Regions from separate parts of the Fructilactobacillus cliffordii genome, predicted to be linked through region 2. Evidence: a T-box and tRNA genes for the amino acid it is inferred to sense, from the RefSeq annotation. Region 2 holds a T-box; the other regions hold tRNA genes.

Region 1 (5,047 bases), 530 kb from region 2:
GGCTCTCTGCCCGTGGTTCCTGGATACCAATTCGCGCGTAGCGCCGTTTCGTGGCTACATCGTCTAGCAGCGGAGGAACCGCCGTAAAACTGCGGCGCCACTGCATGAATCGTACTTCACCAACTTCTTCCCGGACCACCGGTTTCTTGCGCCCCCTTAGTGCGCCGTAGTGCCGTTCGTTCAGCCGCCAGGTCTTATACTGTGAAATCCAAAGCTGGTTGATGCTGTCTAACACGATGTTTTCTGATTGAATCGCACGTTTCAAGTAGGAGGTGTGCGCCGCAGTAAAGGACAGATCTAGTCGCTGCAGACGTTTACCAGCTTCTCGAGCTTCCAGTTTCCCCTGCTCTGTCAGCGGAACGTCATTCCACCCCGTAAAAATATGCTGTTGGTTTGCGGTACTTTCTCCGTGCCGAATCAAAACTAATTTAGCCATCTAAACGCCCACCTCCTAGTAAATTCATTATCTGTTATTCTAACACACACCCCAAAACCACTACTGACGATTTAATTGTAAAAAATTCCTTAAAATCACCGTTTTAGCGTCGGCTTTTTTTCGGAATAGTTTATAATGAAAAATAGACTGATATAAAAACGAGGGTTATCATGACAGAGAAACGGAATAATCAGCCGGACAAACGTACCGGCCGCAACCATTTTATGAATGAATCACAATCGACACCTAAGCGTTCGACACCACCAAATCGACCGAATCCCGATGAGATTGAGTGGCATCCCAAGGCTTGGACCTGGATGGCCGGGTTACTAATCGTAGCTATCGCCATCCTTAGCTTCGCCTTCTTTCAGTATCAACGGGTGGCTTCCACGTTAAACTCGACCTACTCTGGAGCTAAGAATTCCCGGGATGTAGCCAAAGTAATTAAGCAACGCAAGCCATTTACCGTTCTATTGATGGGAACTGATACCGGAGAACTCGGGCGGACGGATAAGGGACGCACGGACTCCATGATTTTGGCAACCGTGAATCCGAACACCAAGAAAACCACTTTTACTAGTATTCCGCGGGATACCAAGGTCGTGGTTCCCGGCGATTCTCAACCATACGAAAAGATTAACGCGGCTTATACAATTGGCGGGGCTGATACGGCAACTGAGGTTGTCCACAAGCTCTTTAACGTTCCCGTCGACTTCTATGCCGTCGTTAACATGAAAGGGATTAAGCAGATGGTTAACGCCGTCGGGGGTGTGGACATTACGCCGAACCTAACTTTTGACTACGAAGGAATTAGCGTGAAAAAAGGGAAGACCGAGCACATGAACGGGCAAACTGCTCTACAATATTCCCGGATGCGCTACCAAGATCCGCTCGGTGATTACGGCCGGCAGATTCGGCAACGTCAAGTCCTCAACGCCATCCTCCAAAAAGGATTAACAATTGGAAATGTGGGTCGATACGGTGAAATTTTGAATAGTTTGAAAGGCAACCTGCAAACGGACCTTTCCTTTGACGACATGGTCACCATCGCTGGCAGTTACAAGGATGCTACCAAGAACTTACAACAAACCGCCTTGCAATGTGACAACGCTATGGTTGATGGTTTGAGTTATCAAGTTGCTTCCGATAAAGAACTGTTGAAGGTTTCCAATCAAATCAGACAGTCGCTTGATTTACCAACCGAAAGCCAGTTAACGCCAACCCAACGCAAGGTTAACTCCAATGAAGAAGATGGCGAAGACGGTTCCTTCTTCAACAGTGATGACTCCGTTAACAATAACAACGAATTACCGAAAAATTAATTAGAAACCGATTCCACCCATAGAGGTGGAAATCGGTTTTTTGTTTGTCACCGATTTCCTAATGAAAAAAGGATTGCTGAACTAATGTCAGCAATCCTTTTTAATAGTGCGGCCAAGAAGATTCGAACTTCCACCGGGAAAAATCCCGACAAGATCCTTAATCTTGCGCGTCTGCCAATTCCGCCATGGCCGCAAATTAACAATAGTTATCATAGCAAGAATTCGGCAGAGATGCAAGTCTTTTTACTTGGTGACTGGTGAATTAACTACTTTTAAGCGATGACGGCACTTACTGCAGACATAGCGCTGCACATTGAGACGGCGCTGGCGAGGGTATTGTTGTCCACAGTGCTCACACTGATAGAGATAGCGATCTTGCTGGTCCATCCGCGGGGCGTAGCGACTCCCGCCTACCGCTTTTAGTAACTGCTTAAAGGCCGACGTATTGTGTTTGCCCGATTGGCCCATCTGATGCAGGTGGTAGTGGACCAACTCGTGCTTAATCACCCCGGCTAACACAGACTGATCCTGCGCCATCTTGGTATTAATGTCGATGTTATGCGACTTTAAGTGATAGCGTCCTCCGGTGGTCTGTAGCCGCCGATTAAAATAGGCCCGGTGACAAAACGGACGCTGAAAAGATTCTGCCGAAATCGTTTCCACTAACTGCTGTAACTGTTGGTCGGTCATGATCATTTCTCCTTGTGTGGATCAATCATCGATAACTGAATTCGCTGGCGTTGTTCATCGACCCCAATCACCCAGACGGTGACCACATCGCCGATTGCGACAACCGTAGCTGGATCCTTGACAAAGGCTTTTTTCATCCGGGAAATGTGGACCAATCCGTCCTGTTTAACCCCGATATCCACAAAGGCTCCAAAGTCGGTCACGTTGCGCACCGTTCCCTGCAGCTGCATCCCCTCGCGGAGATCCGACATGGTTAACACGTCATCTTTTAACAAGGGCGCCGGCATCTGGTCCCGAAGGTCACGGCCGGGATGAGTTAGTCCCTGTAAGAGATCTGTGACTAACAAGCTGGGTAAATTGAGCTGTGCGACTAACTGTGCGACATTAGCGTGCTGCAGCTTCGTTTGACTATCCTTATCAGTCAAATACTCCCGGTTAATTTGCAGTTCGTCCAGGATCTGCTGGGCCGCCGAATAACTTTCCGGGTGAATGTCAGTATTATCGAATGGGTTGCTTCCCCCTATAATACGTAAAAACCCAACGGATTGTTCAAAGGCTTTCGGTCCAAGGCGTCGAACCTGCTTGAGCTGATTCCGATTGGTAAAACCGCCGTTGGCTTCCCGGTAATCCACCACGTTGCCAGCAACAACGGGCGTCAGTCCTGAAATATGGGCCAGTAGTTGCGGACTGGCGGTGTTCAGATTAACTCCAACCTGATTCACTGCCGTTTCCACTACTCGATCCAGTTGCAAATCGAGTTCCTTTTCGGATACATCGTGCTGGTATTGCCCGACTCCAACTGCCTTCGGGTCAATCTTGATTAGTTCCGCCAGAGGATCCTGGAGCCGGCGGGCAATGCTAATGGCGGACCGTTCCTCGACCTGGAGTTGCGGAAATTCTGCCCGGGCTAACGAACTGGCCGAGTACACGGACGCTCCTGATTCGTTCACAATCACGTAATGAACGGGCCGATTTAAGGACTGCAACGCCTGCGCCACAAACCGTTCCGATTCTCGCGAAGCCGTTCCATTCCCAATTGCCACCACGTCCACGTGATACTGCGTAATTAACTGTTGCAACTCTTTCATGGCCTGCTTGATCTGCTTTTCGCTAGCCGGCGGGGTCGCATGAATGATTTTTTTCGCGAGAAACTTCCCCCGTTCGTCGACTACTGCCAACTTACAACCGGTGAGGTAGGCTGGATCAAAACCCAGCACCACTTTCCCTTTCAACGGCGGTTGCATCAATAGATGATAAAGGTTGGTCCCAAAGACGCTAATTGCATGGGTGGCCGCGGCCTCCGTGAGCTGATTGCGGAGTTCCCGATCAATCGCGGGGCGAAGGAACCGTCGAAAGGCTTCCATCAGAGCTTGCTGCACCACCGTGACGCTCGGACCAGTGTGCTTACCAATCACGTGAAACTGCAGATAGTTAAGGATCACATCCTCATCCACGTCGATTTTAACCTGCAGGACCTGTTCCTGTTCACCACGGTTAATTGCGAGCACCCGGTAGGCCGGAATCTGAGTCAAGCGCTCCGTAAAATCGTAGTAGTTCGCGTAGACCTGGCGTTCGTCCTGTTCTTTTCCATGCGACTTCACTGCCGTAACTAACTGTCCGTGTTCCCAGGTATAATTCCGAATCCAATCCCGGAACCGAGCCGTTTCGGCGACAGCTTGGCTGATAATTTCCTGCGCCCCACTGATAGCTGACGCCCCGTCCGGAAGCTCCTGATCAGGATTAACAAACGGTTGCGCGAGTTGTTCCACCGGTTGGGCTGAAAACTGCAGTAATTGATTAGCCAGCGGCTGCAAGCCCCGTTGCTTGGCTAGTTCGGCTTTGGTCTGCCGTTTCGTTTTATACGGCAGGTAAAGGTCCTCCACCTGCTGCATGGTAGTTGCTGCCGTTAACTGCCGTTCTAACTGCGGCGTTAGATGCCGTTGCTCGGTCAGTTGCTTGGTAACTTCTGCCTTGCGGTTAGCTAACTTTTCCGCCCGCTGGTAGCGATCTGCCAATCCACGAATTTGCACTTCATCCAGATCACCAGTTTGTTCCTTCCGGTACCGCGCGATGAATGGCACCGTATTGCCATCCTCTAATAATTGTAACGTCCGTTGCGCCTGCCCGACTTTGATTTGATCAAGTTCAGCAACAACTTGTTTGACTAACTTTTGTTCCATTTAAATCTTCACCTTTTCGCTGCAAACGAAAAACTCCGTTATCGCTAACGAAGTCTTTTAGTTTAGTCGCTAATTAATTTTTCCAGAAATCGTCGTAGACCGTGATCGGCGTGTGGCGTTTGTGTTCCGTTTTGCGGTACCAGTCCTCAATGGTGGCTGCCGCTTGCTCACTGACGTCCTGACCTTCCAGAAAGGCATCAATCTCAGAATAACTAACTCCCAGCGCCACCTCATCTGGTAAGGCCGGTCGGTCATCTTCCAAATCAGCCGTCGGCGTCTTGGCAATCAAGGCTGCAGGAGCCTCGAGATACTCCAATAATTCCCGTCCCTGTCGTTTATCAAGGCGCCAGAGGGGGGTAATATCCGCTGCTCCGTCACCAAACTTAGTGTAGAAACCGGTCACAGCTTCCGCCGCGTGG
Region 2 (5,047 bases):
TTCAACTCCCACACCATACTCGTTCAACGCGTTATAGTGTGCCACTTGCTTGGCAATCGCGGAAGGAATCCCAGCAATCGCCACAATCAACACAAAACTATAAATGTTGTAACCTTGAGTATAAAGCGAGTTAGCAATCGGGAATAATGCTGCTCCAAAAATCAGGCGCCACGGGATGATGTACAGGGCTCCCAGGATTCGCGAAAGAATACTTCCAATCGTCATCCAGGCGGATCCCTTTAACATTTGGCCCTTAGCTTGTTCTGATTCTGCAAATTGTTGTTGTTCTTCTAATTGATTGTTTTCAACATCGTTATCCACTAAAATAACCCACTTTCCAACCAAATCTCAAAGCACCAATTTAGCATAAAATAGATTAATTGGCGACAATATTGACAATCTTTTTTGGAACCACAATCACCTTCCGAACCGTTTTATCGGTCAAGTTGGCTTGCACATCCGGTAGTTCCAATGCCATTTTTTCAATCGTATCTTTATCAACATCGACCGGAACGGAAAGCCGTGCCCGGACCTTACCGTTAATCTGAACAGCGATCTGGACTTCATCCGCCTGCAGTTGGCTTTCATCGTACGTCGGCCAAGCAGCGTAAGCAATCGTCTCATCGTGACCCAACCGGTGCCAAATTTCTTCTGCAATATGCGGTGTAATTGGGGACAGCAACTTAATTAACCCTTCGGCGTATTCCTTTGGTAATTGTTGGTGTTTATAAACGTCGTTCACAAAGACCATCATCTGAGAAATAGCCGTGTTAAAACGCATTTTTTCGATGTCGTCGGTAACCTTTTTCACGGTTTGATTATAACTCTTGGCTAATGCTCCATCGTTTTCAGCAACCACCATGCCGCTTGCTTGTTCTGCGTCACCTTCATACATCCGCCAAACCCGTTTAATCCATCGATTAGCTCCGGTAATTCCTTCCGTACTCCATGGTTTCGATTCCATCAACGGACCCATGAACATTTCGTAGAGACGGAGGGTATCTGCCCCGTATTCATTCACGATGTCATCCGGGTTCACCACGTTCCCCTTCGATTTCGACATCTTTTCGTGATTGGTGCCGAGAATCATTCCTTGGTTCACCAACCGTTGGAACGGTTCTTTGGTCGGAACAACGCCCAAGTCATACAAGAACTTGTGCCAAAACCGAGCGTACAGCAAGTGCAAGACGGCGTGTTCGGCCCCACCCACGTACAGATCAACCGGCAACCAGTACTTCAACTTTTCGGGATCAGCAATCATCTGATCGTTGTTTGGATCCACGTAACGGAGGTAGTACCACGAACTTCCAGCCCATTGCGGCATCGTGTTCGTTTCCCGCCGGCCGTGCCGACCGTTTTTATCAGTTACATTAACCCAATCACTAAGGTTAGCCAATGGACTTTCTCCGGTTCCAGACGGCTTAATGTTATCGGTCTTTGGCAACCGTAACGGGAGTTCGTCTTCTGGCACCAGTGAAGTCGTGCCATCGTCCCAATGAATCACCGGAATGGGTTCACCCCAGTACCGTTGCCGGGAGAAAATCCAGTCCCGGAGCTTGTAGTTAACTTTCTTAGCTCCGGCATCATGATCCTCAAGCCAGGTAATGATGGTGTGAAGCGCTTCATCCTTATCCATGCCATCCAGGAAGCCCGAATTAATGTGAGTCCCATCGCCGGTGTAGGCTTCCTTCTCAATGTCACCTCCCGCAATCACGGGAATGATGGGTAAATCAAATTTCTTGGCAAACTCATAGTCTCGTTGATCGTGTGCAGGAACTGCCATGATGGCTCCCGTTCCGTATGATGGCAGCACGTAATCACCAATCCAGACGGGCAGTAATTTCCCGTTCACGGGGTTTTTAGCGTAAGCCCCAGTAAATACCCCGGACTTATCCTTGTTGAGGTCGGTCCGTTCCAAATCAGATTTAGAAGCAACGTATTTTTGGTATTCAGCGACCGTATCGGCTTGTTCAGCGGTCGTAATGTCTTCCACCAATGGGTTTTCTGGAGACAAGACTAGGTACGTTGCCCCAAAGAGCGTGTCCGCCCGCGTGGAGAAGACTTCGATTTGGTCGTCTGGATGTTGGTCAACGTCAAACTTGATGCTGGCACCGACTGATTTTCCAATCCAGTTCCGTTGCATCTGTTTAATGCTTTCCGGCCAGTCCAAATCATCCAAGTCATCTAACAACCGTTCGGCATAGGCCGTAATTCGCAAAACCCATTGCTTCATTGGCTTCCGGTACACGGGGTAACCGCCCCGTTCGGTCTTGCCATTAACAACCTCTTCGTTGGCAACTACCGTACCGCCCATCAAATCAGGGGCCCAATTGACCTCAATTTCATCTTCATAGGCGAGACCCTTTTTGTAGAGTTGTTCAAAAATCCACTGGGTCCACTTGTAGTACTTCGGATCGGTCGTGTTGACTTCCCGACTCCAATCGTACGAAAATCCGAGTGATTTAATTTGGCGTTTAAAATTTTGGATATTTTGGTTCGTAAAATCGGCTGGATTATTCCCCGTCTTCATGGCGTACTGTTCGGCCGGTAGCCCAAAGGCATCCCATCCCATCGGATGCAAAACGTTCTTGTTCTGCATCCGATTAAACCGCGCCATGATGTCAGTAGCCGTGTACCCTTCGGGATGGCCCACGTGCAGTCCCTGTCCAGATGGATACGGGAACATATCTAAAACGTAGTACTTCTCTTTATTCGGATCCTCGCCCGTTTTAAACGTCTGGTGTTCATCCCAATAGTTTTGCCATTTGGTTTCAATCTCTTTGTGATCATAAACGGCCATGTCCAACACTCCTTTGTAATTTTTGCCATAAAAAAAGCCTATAGAAAACTAATTCTATAGGACGAAATTCCGCGGTACCACCTAACTTCTCTTCAATTATTGAAGAACGCTCGTATCCATAACGCGGAAAACGGTTAATCGTTGATTAACAAAACCTCCACAACAAGTTCGAACTACCGAAATCTAAGCTCACACCTACCGCTTAGTCGCTGCTAAATCGTCTAGTTCTACTACTTTGCTTCATCGGTCATTCATTTAATTACTTTAAACAATAGCAAAGTCCTGGCGAAAAAACAAGGATTTTATTGCTATAATGAGGGAGAAAGCGAGGTTTACCATGAAATTACAATCTGCACTACACTTCAGCCACACCCTCTTAGACCAGGTGGTAAAACCGGGTGATAACGTTATTGATGCCACGGCAGGAATGGGAAACGATACCCTCAAATTGGCCCAATTAGTGGGTCCGAACGGCCACGTTTACAGCTTTGACATTCAAAAAACGGCTGTAACGGCCACAAAAGCAAAACTAGCTGCTGCCGGCTACCAGAACGCAACGATCGTGCAACTGGGTCACGAACAACTGGACCAGGTCGTCAGAGTTCCGATTAAAAGCGCCATCTTTAACCTTGGTTATCTTCCGAATGGTGACCACCACGTTATTACCCATCCGGAGACCACCATTACAGCGTTAGAAAAATGTCTGGATCTCTTGGAAACTCTCGGGCTAGTGATTGTAATTTGTTATTACGGTCATCCGGGCGGAGAAGCGGAAAAGAGCCAAGTCCTTGACTGGGTTACCCACCTTCCCCAACGCAAATTCAACGTTTTACAATATCAATTCTTGAATCAAGTTCACCAACCACCGTTTCTGTTGGCAATTCAAAAACGCTAAGCACGGACTTTTCGGTCAAACCAGTTTACCACGAGGGTTGCAATGACCAGCAAACCTGCTACTAAAAAGACGTTATGTAACGCTGCATACAAAATTTCGCGTAACTGAGGAATTAAATGATCTGGCAGTAATTTAGCCGTCTGGGGATTAATTAGTTCATTCATTAGTTTCATATTGGTCCGGGGATGACTGTGCACCCCATGCAACATCGTGGTGTTCATCACAATTCCAAATACGGAAATCATTAAGGTCTGCCCTAACGTCCGACTTAGGGTATTAAATGAAGATGCCACCCCAATTTGATCTTTCGCCACTTCGTTTTGCACCGTTACCGAGGCGTTCGTGATGCATAATCCAAAACCAACTCCCATAACCCCCGAAATGATGAAAAAGGCCCAAAATGGGGTACTAATTGGGGCCAAAACGGAAGCCAAGCTCCCACACCCAATGAAGATTAAACTCAGGTAGGTAATTACTTGGGGTCGGAACTTCGCCAGTAACTTTCCAGTCCAAAAGGAACCAATAATCCACATGATGGAACTCGGTGTAATCGCAAAGCCAGCCATGGTGGCGGGCAAGCCTAAAATCCCCTGGGTCCAATCCGGTAAATAAACCTCGTAGGCAAAGATGAAGCCGCTAATCAGTGCCGCAATTAGATTTTGGGTCACAAAGGTCCGCTGTTTAAACATGCTTAACGGAATAATCGGGTCAACGGCCCGCCGTTCTTGATAAACAAAGAGCACCATTCCCACGATGGCTACCACAACACAGATTGCCATTGATAACCAGTGCAACGGATTTTCTCCTAGTAATTGAAAGAGGTACATGACGGCCAACAATACCACTGCAATTAAAAAGACCCCGCCATAATCAATGTGAGTGGAACGCTTCGCAGCCGGTTCCACCAGAAACCAGGCAATTAGGCCCATCGTTACCAAACCAATCGGCACGTTGACAAAGAAAATCCAGTGCCACGAGAGTTGATCAACAATGAAGCCTCCTAGTAACGGCGCTACGATGGAGGCAATTCCCCAGGCAGACCCTAACAGCCCGACCACGTCCGCCCGTTTTTGAAAGGGATACATATCGGCCACGATGGTAAATGAAACCGGCATGATTACTCCGGCCCCAACTCCCTGGAGAGCCCGCCATAGAATCAGCGTTTCCATTCGTCCTGACATCCCAGAGAAAAGCGAACCCAGGGTAAAGACCGCCAGACCAAAGATAAAAACTCGTTTCCGGCCTAACTGGTCAGCCAACTTCCCATAAATCGGCGTGGCAATCGCATTGGTCAAGAGAAAAATAGAAAAAACCCAGTTCATCAACGAGACCCCGTGCAGGTCCCCTACAAT
Region 3 (5,047 bases), 260 kb from region 2:
ATAGCCCACGTAGTTAAGCTGCTCCAAAAATTGCTTGAGTTGTTGATAAATGGCCTCGTTATATTCCGGCAAAATGGCAACGTAATTACCAATTGCGCCAGGGGCTGGATCTTCCAGTAACGGATGGCCGAGGTTCATCATTTTGACGTGATGATATTGGTCAACATAGGCATTGACCACTCGCATGCGACTGTCGTCTCCTGGAATAAAATCCTGCACAATCACATCGGATTTGTAACCATTGTCAAAAATTTTCCCAATTACCGACCGGTATTCGGCCTCATCATGAATGATAAAGGCCTTTTTCCGTCCTTCAAACTGAATGTCAACCCATTCGACACTGTTAGCAGGTTTGACCGCCACTGGGTACCCAAATGGTTGATCAATCCGATTTTGTTGGTAGTCCGCGCGCGAAATAATTTTAGTGCCAGGATACGGTAAGTCGTACTTTTCACAGAGCTGATAGAAATTTTCCTTATCGTTTAACTGCTTCAACAATTGATAATCGACATATGGACACACAAATACATCCTCTAATTCGTCCTTATGCTTAGCAATTAACTCCGCATACCCATCGCTACAACCGATTAAGAGGACAGGTTCTGGATGATTAGCATACTCCTGCTTTAACTTCCGCATGGCATTAATCCAAGCCGGGTCCTCACTAAAACCGGGAATAAAGGTTAAATCCACAATTTTAGAATAGCGCGTCGGTGCTAATCTTTTTTGGGCAATGGCGCGAACCGGTTTTCCATTTAGTTCATAAAAAGAACGCGCCATTCCATAAACGTTAAAATCACTCCCTAATAGGATCGGAGTAAAGTTTGGAACTGCATTTTTCATTTTCTGCCTTCTTTACTTAGATTTAGCCGGGATCAAATCCGTTCAGTTTAATTACTGCAGCTGGTCTAAAAAGTTGCTGACGACCACTGAATCAGTGGGATAAGGAGTATCGACTCCTTGAATCTTTTGATAAGGATCTTGTCCTTTCCCTAGAACCACGATTATATCACTAGGCGTACCCATTTGGATTGCTTTTTGAATCGCTTTTTCCCGATCCATTTCGTAATGGACCTGCACCCGCTTGTGATCAATATGACGATCAATGGCTTTCGCAATCGCTACCGGATCTTCAAAGGCCGGGTCATCGGTAGTTAAAATTGCCACATCGGCTTCTTCACTCAGGGCTTTACCAAATCCTTCCCGCCGGTCAATCCCTTTATTACCAGGACTGCCAACCACGGCAATCGTTTTTCCTTTTGGCGACTGCGTCTTTAAAAATTGGAGCAAGGCCTTTGTACTAGCGTAATTATGCGCATAATCAACGTAAACCGTCCCGTGACCGCGACTCACGTAGCGTTCCATCCGACCCGGAATCTGGGTTTCCGCTAATCCGGTTAAAAGTTGTTCCCGCTGAAAGCCAGCCAAACCGGCGTTAATGATTGCATCCACCGCATTGGTTTCATTGTAATCACCAGGAATCCCAATTCGATATTTACCGTCCAATTTTAGCGCCTGTGCCTTAGGCGTTAAGGCCCGAAGGTAAATCTCATTATCCGTTAGCGTATCGGCTTCGCTATCAAAGGTAAAGTCCAATTGAACGGGTAGTGACGTTTCGGTCCCATTGCGGGCATATAGGTAAATGTTTTCTGGATCAGTAGTGGTTTTAGCCGCAAAATAAACGTCTTGTAGCTGGTCAGTGGCAGCGTTAATCACCACTTGTTTGGAATTTACCAGTAACTGTTCCTTGCAGTGCAAGTAGTTCGCAAAGGTAGGATGTTCATTTTCCCCCACGTGATCCGGTGAAATATTTAAAAAGCTACCTACATCAAAGTGCAAATTAAATACCCGATTTTTCAAGTAAGCCTGCGAGGACACTTCCATTACCAAAAATTTCATTCCCTGGTCAACGGCCGTCCGCATGTTTTTAAACAAATCTAACGATTCTGGGGTAGTTAACGCCGACTTAAACGTATCATTCGGCTCCGATCCTAGAATGGTGTTAACGGTTGAAAATAAAGCCGTCCGATTTTCAGTAGCTGCATTAATAGCTTCGCGTAAGAAATAAGCCGTGGTTGTTTTCCCTTTGGTTCCAGTAATTGCGAATATCATTAATTCATTTTGAGGAAAATCAAAGAAAGCGGCCGATAACAAAGCCATCGCTTTTTGTACGTTGCTAACTACAAATTCAACTAAATTTTTCTCCGTTGGTTGATGTTCTTCTGCTACAAAACCTGTGGCGCCCTGTTGTTGAGCTTCAGTTAGATAAGCCGGCTGAAAATTACCCTTACAAAAAAAGAGTGTCCCCTTTGTAACCGCACGAGAATCATAGCTAACGTCCTGAAATATAATTTGCTGATCAGTAGCATTCGTTGATTTTAATAAATGATGTTCTTGTAATAACTTTATAATTTCTGCAACGCTCAACATCTCTTCGTTACCTCATTTTAGTTGGATTTGTAGTTTCATTAAAAATAATTTAAAATTCATCATCGGTATTTTGCTACCAAACCTTTTTAATTCTAGCAAAAAAAGCACCAAGATACAAAAAAGGAAAGTAGCCAAATCGACTACTTTCCCAGGGTTTTAATTTTATTGGGGTCACTTCTAGTTAAACTGCTTCAGATCTAAATTATCTAATTTTTTCGAGATACTATAAAGACCTTCCATTGATTCTTGAACGTCATCCTTGTCTAATCCAAGGACTTCAAATGCTTGGGCCACGTGATCACGAATTCTATCTTTCATTTCTTCTGCATAAGGCGTCAACGAAACATTTACCACCCGTTCGTCTTCAGTGGAGCGTGTCTTGGTAATCCACCCCTTTTTCCCAAGCCGTTTCAGTAAGGGGGTCAAAGTTCCGCTATCAAGGTCAATGCTTTGACCTAATTGATGAACCGTAATCGGAGAATATTCCCAGAGCACAATCATCACTAAGTACTGTGGATATGTAAGATCAAAGCTCTTCAAAACTTCCTGATAAAAATGATTGAATTTTTTATTGGTACTATAAATCGCAAAACACAACTGGCTCTTTATATCTTCCAAATCTTCATTCGATAGATAAACGTTTTTGGTCGCTTTTTTCGCACTGTTTGCTGACATTGTAATCCCTTTTCTTTCTAAATTTGTCATTACTCCTTAAGTTAACCCAGATTAAAACCCAATTTGTGAAGTCGAACTTCATCACTCCCATTGCTGTTAACAACTTGTGATAATTTCCTTTTATGTTACTACACATTCCGAAAAAAAAGAAGTCAATTTACTGTTTATTTTCAATTTTTTCTGTGGTACAATCAATTTATGCCCTGGTGGCGGAACTGGCAGACGCGCAGCGTTCAGGTCGCTGTTTGATTTAATCAAGTGTGAGTTCGAATCTCACCCAGGGCACTATATATGGAATCGATGGATTTTACATCGATTCCTTTTTAGTTAGAATAAATAATAGCATTATTAAGCAAAGGAGTATGCCATGAAATCAATCAAATACAAGAATACCCCCCTCCTCGTTGAATCTTTAATAGTCGGTGGGCTGGGAATTTGTTTACAAGTAGTAGCATTAGCCAGTTTAACACACTGGTCTTTAACTACTAAGTCTAAATCAGAAAGGAAGAATTAACCAATGGAAACCATCTTAGTTTTCATCGGCGGAATTGTCGGTGGTGGCTTTCGGATTGGCTTAACTGACGCACTCCCGGATCTTGCTTTCCCTTACGTTACTTTATTGATTAACCTAAGTGGGGCTTTTCTGCTGCCGCTATGGAATAATTACTGGGGATTTAAATTCCATTTTCGTCCTGCGGTTCGTAAAGCTGTTGGTGTCGGTGGCATTGGATCCTTTACCACTTTTTCTGGAATCACACTTGATGCCGGTCATCTCCTGCTTAGTCAACATTATGCTAGCTTAGCAATCTATCTTTTGATTACCATCATCGGTGGCGTAATCTGTGCCATTTTAGGGGATCAATATTCTAACTCCTTACGAGAAAGCGAGGCCATCTAACATGTTTTTAACGCTGGTCTTAGGTAGCGGCATTGGTGCCGTCGGTCGTTCGACCATCACTAATATTATGAAGACCAAACGACGGGGACTATGGGCCACTTTATTGGTCAATTTGCTCGGCTGTTTGATTGCAGGTTTACTCCTTGGTGTCAATTCTTCCAGTCTTATTGCTTCCTTATTAATTGGATTTATTGGTGGATTTACCACCTACTCCACCTTTAACGGCGAACTAGCTTCCTTCTTCTTTCAGCAGCAGTATCTTCGTTTGTGTACCTACCTACTGGTTAGTTACGGCGGTGGTTTACTAGCCTGCTATCTCGGTTATCAATTCATCCAAATCATTTAGTCTTACTTAATTAAGTGAGACTTTTTGTTTACCTTCAAATAACTGTAAATTAAAAATAATCAATTAATGAAGCAGCATTTAGGCTTATAATTAATTTGAATAAGAGTGAATAACTAACGTTAGAATTGCAAGCTAGCATTCTTTGCCATAATTCATTCTTAAAAATTAATGTTTAAATAAAAAGGAGCAGTTTATGAACAAATCACGTTTAGAGGCCTTTACCGATGCCATCATTGCCATCATCGTTACCATTATGATTTTAGAGTTAAAAGCGCCAGAAAATCCCCATTTTGTGGCGCTGTTTGAAGAGGCGCCGTACTTCTTTGCTTACATTGTAAGCGCCCTCTTCATTGCCGTAGCTTGGTATAACCAGCACTACATGTTTATGTTGGCCACCCATATTTCGAAAAAAATTTATTGGCTCAATAACCTCTGGTTGTTTTCCATGTCATTGATTCCCGTTTCAACAGCCTGGGTTGGTCGTTACATTAATGATCCGGATCCGGAAATTTTTTATCTATTAGTCTTTGCGTTTTGGAGCTATGCCTATCTTTTCCTAAGTAAGTCAATTGCCGACGAATTGGAAAAGACGGGTGGCTCAGCTGCTAAAGTTAGAAGCATGTTTATTTATCGTTTCATCGGAAGCGTGTGGTTCCCAGTAATCTTAGTTGTTCTAATCGTCGTGGTTTTTTTCTTCC

The links. A T-box is a leader RNA that pairs with one kind of tRNA and senses whether it is charged. The one in region 2 lies ahead of leuS (leucine--tRNA ligase), so its partner is inferred to be a tRNA-Leu.
Region 1: it encodes a tRNA-Leu, which carries the amino acid that the T-box ahead of leuS (leucine--tRNA ligase) is inferred to sense. The anticodon was not compared.
Region 3: it encodes a tRNA-Leu, which carries the amino acid that the T-box ahead of leuS (leucine--tRNA ligase) is inferred to sense. The anticodon was not compared.

The regions. Positions count from the first base shown of each region.
Region 1 covers NZ_CP097117.1:556,333-561,379, forward strand. Annotated here, with positions in the region: gene M3M38_RS02840 (2,3-bisphosphoglycerate-dependent phosphoglycerate mutase) at 1-436, opposite strand, end outside; gene M3M38_RS02845 (LCP family glycopolymer transferase) at 607-1,758, shown strand; tRNA gene M3M38_RS02850 (tRNA-Leu) at 1,866-1,951, opposite strand; gene M3M38_RS02855 (SprT family protein) at 2,002-2,448, opposite strand; gene M3M38_RS02860 (Tex family protein) at 2,451-4,628, opposite strand; gene nadE (ammonia-dependent NAD(+) synthetase) at 4,702-5,047, opposite strand, start outside.
Region 2 covers NZ_CP097117.1:24,615-29,661, reverse strand. Annotated here, with positions in the region: gene M3M38_RS00165 (putative polysaccharide biosynthesis protein) at 1-321, opposite strand, end outside; gene leuS (leucine--tRNA ligase) at 377-2,800, opposite strand; T-box leader at 2,855-3,053, opposite strand; gene mnmM (tRNA 5-(aminomethyl)-2-thiouridylate-methyltransferase MnmM) at 3,138-3,695, shown strand; gene M3M38_RS00150 (MDR family MFS transporter) at 3,692-5,047, opposite strand, start outside.
Region 3 covers NZ_CP097117.1:287,329-292,375, forward strand. Annotated here, with positions in the region: gene M3M38_RS01445 (carboxylate--amine ligase) at 1-843, opposite strand, end outside; gene M3M38_RS01450 (UDP-N-acetylmuramoyl-L-alanyl-D-glutamate--2,6-diaminopimelate ligase) at 895-2,430, opposite strand; gene M3M38_RS01455 (MarR family winged helix-turn-helix transcriptional regulator) at 2,608-3,135, opposite strand; tRNA gene M3M38_RS01460 (tRNA-Leu) at 3,306-3,390, shown strand; gene M3M38_RS01465 (fluoride efflux transporter FluC) at 3,623-4,003, shown strand; gene M3M38_RS01470 (fluoride efflux transporter FluC) at 4,005-4,349, shown strand; gene M3M38_RS01475 (TMEM175 family protein) at 4,543-5,047, shown strand, end outside.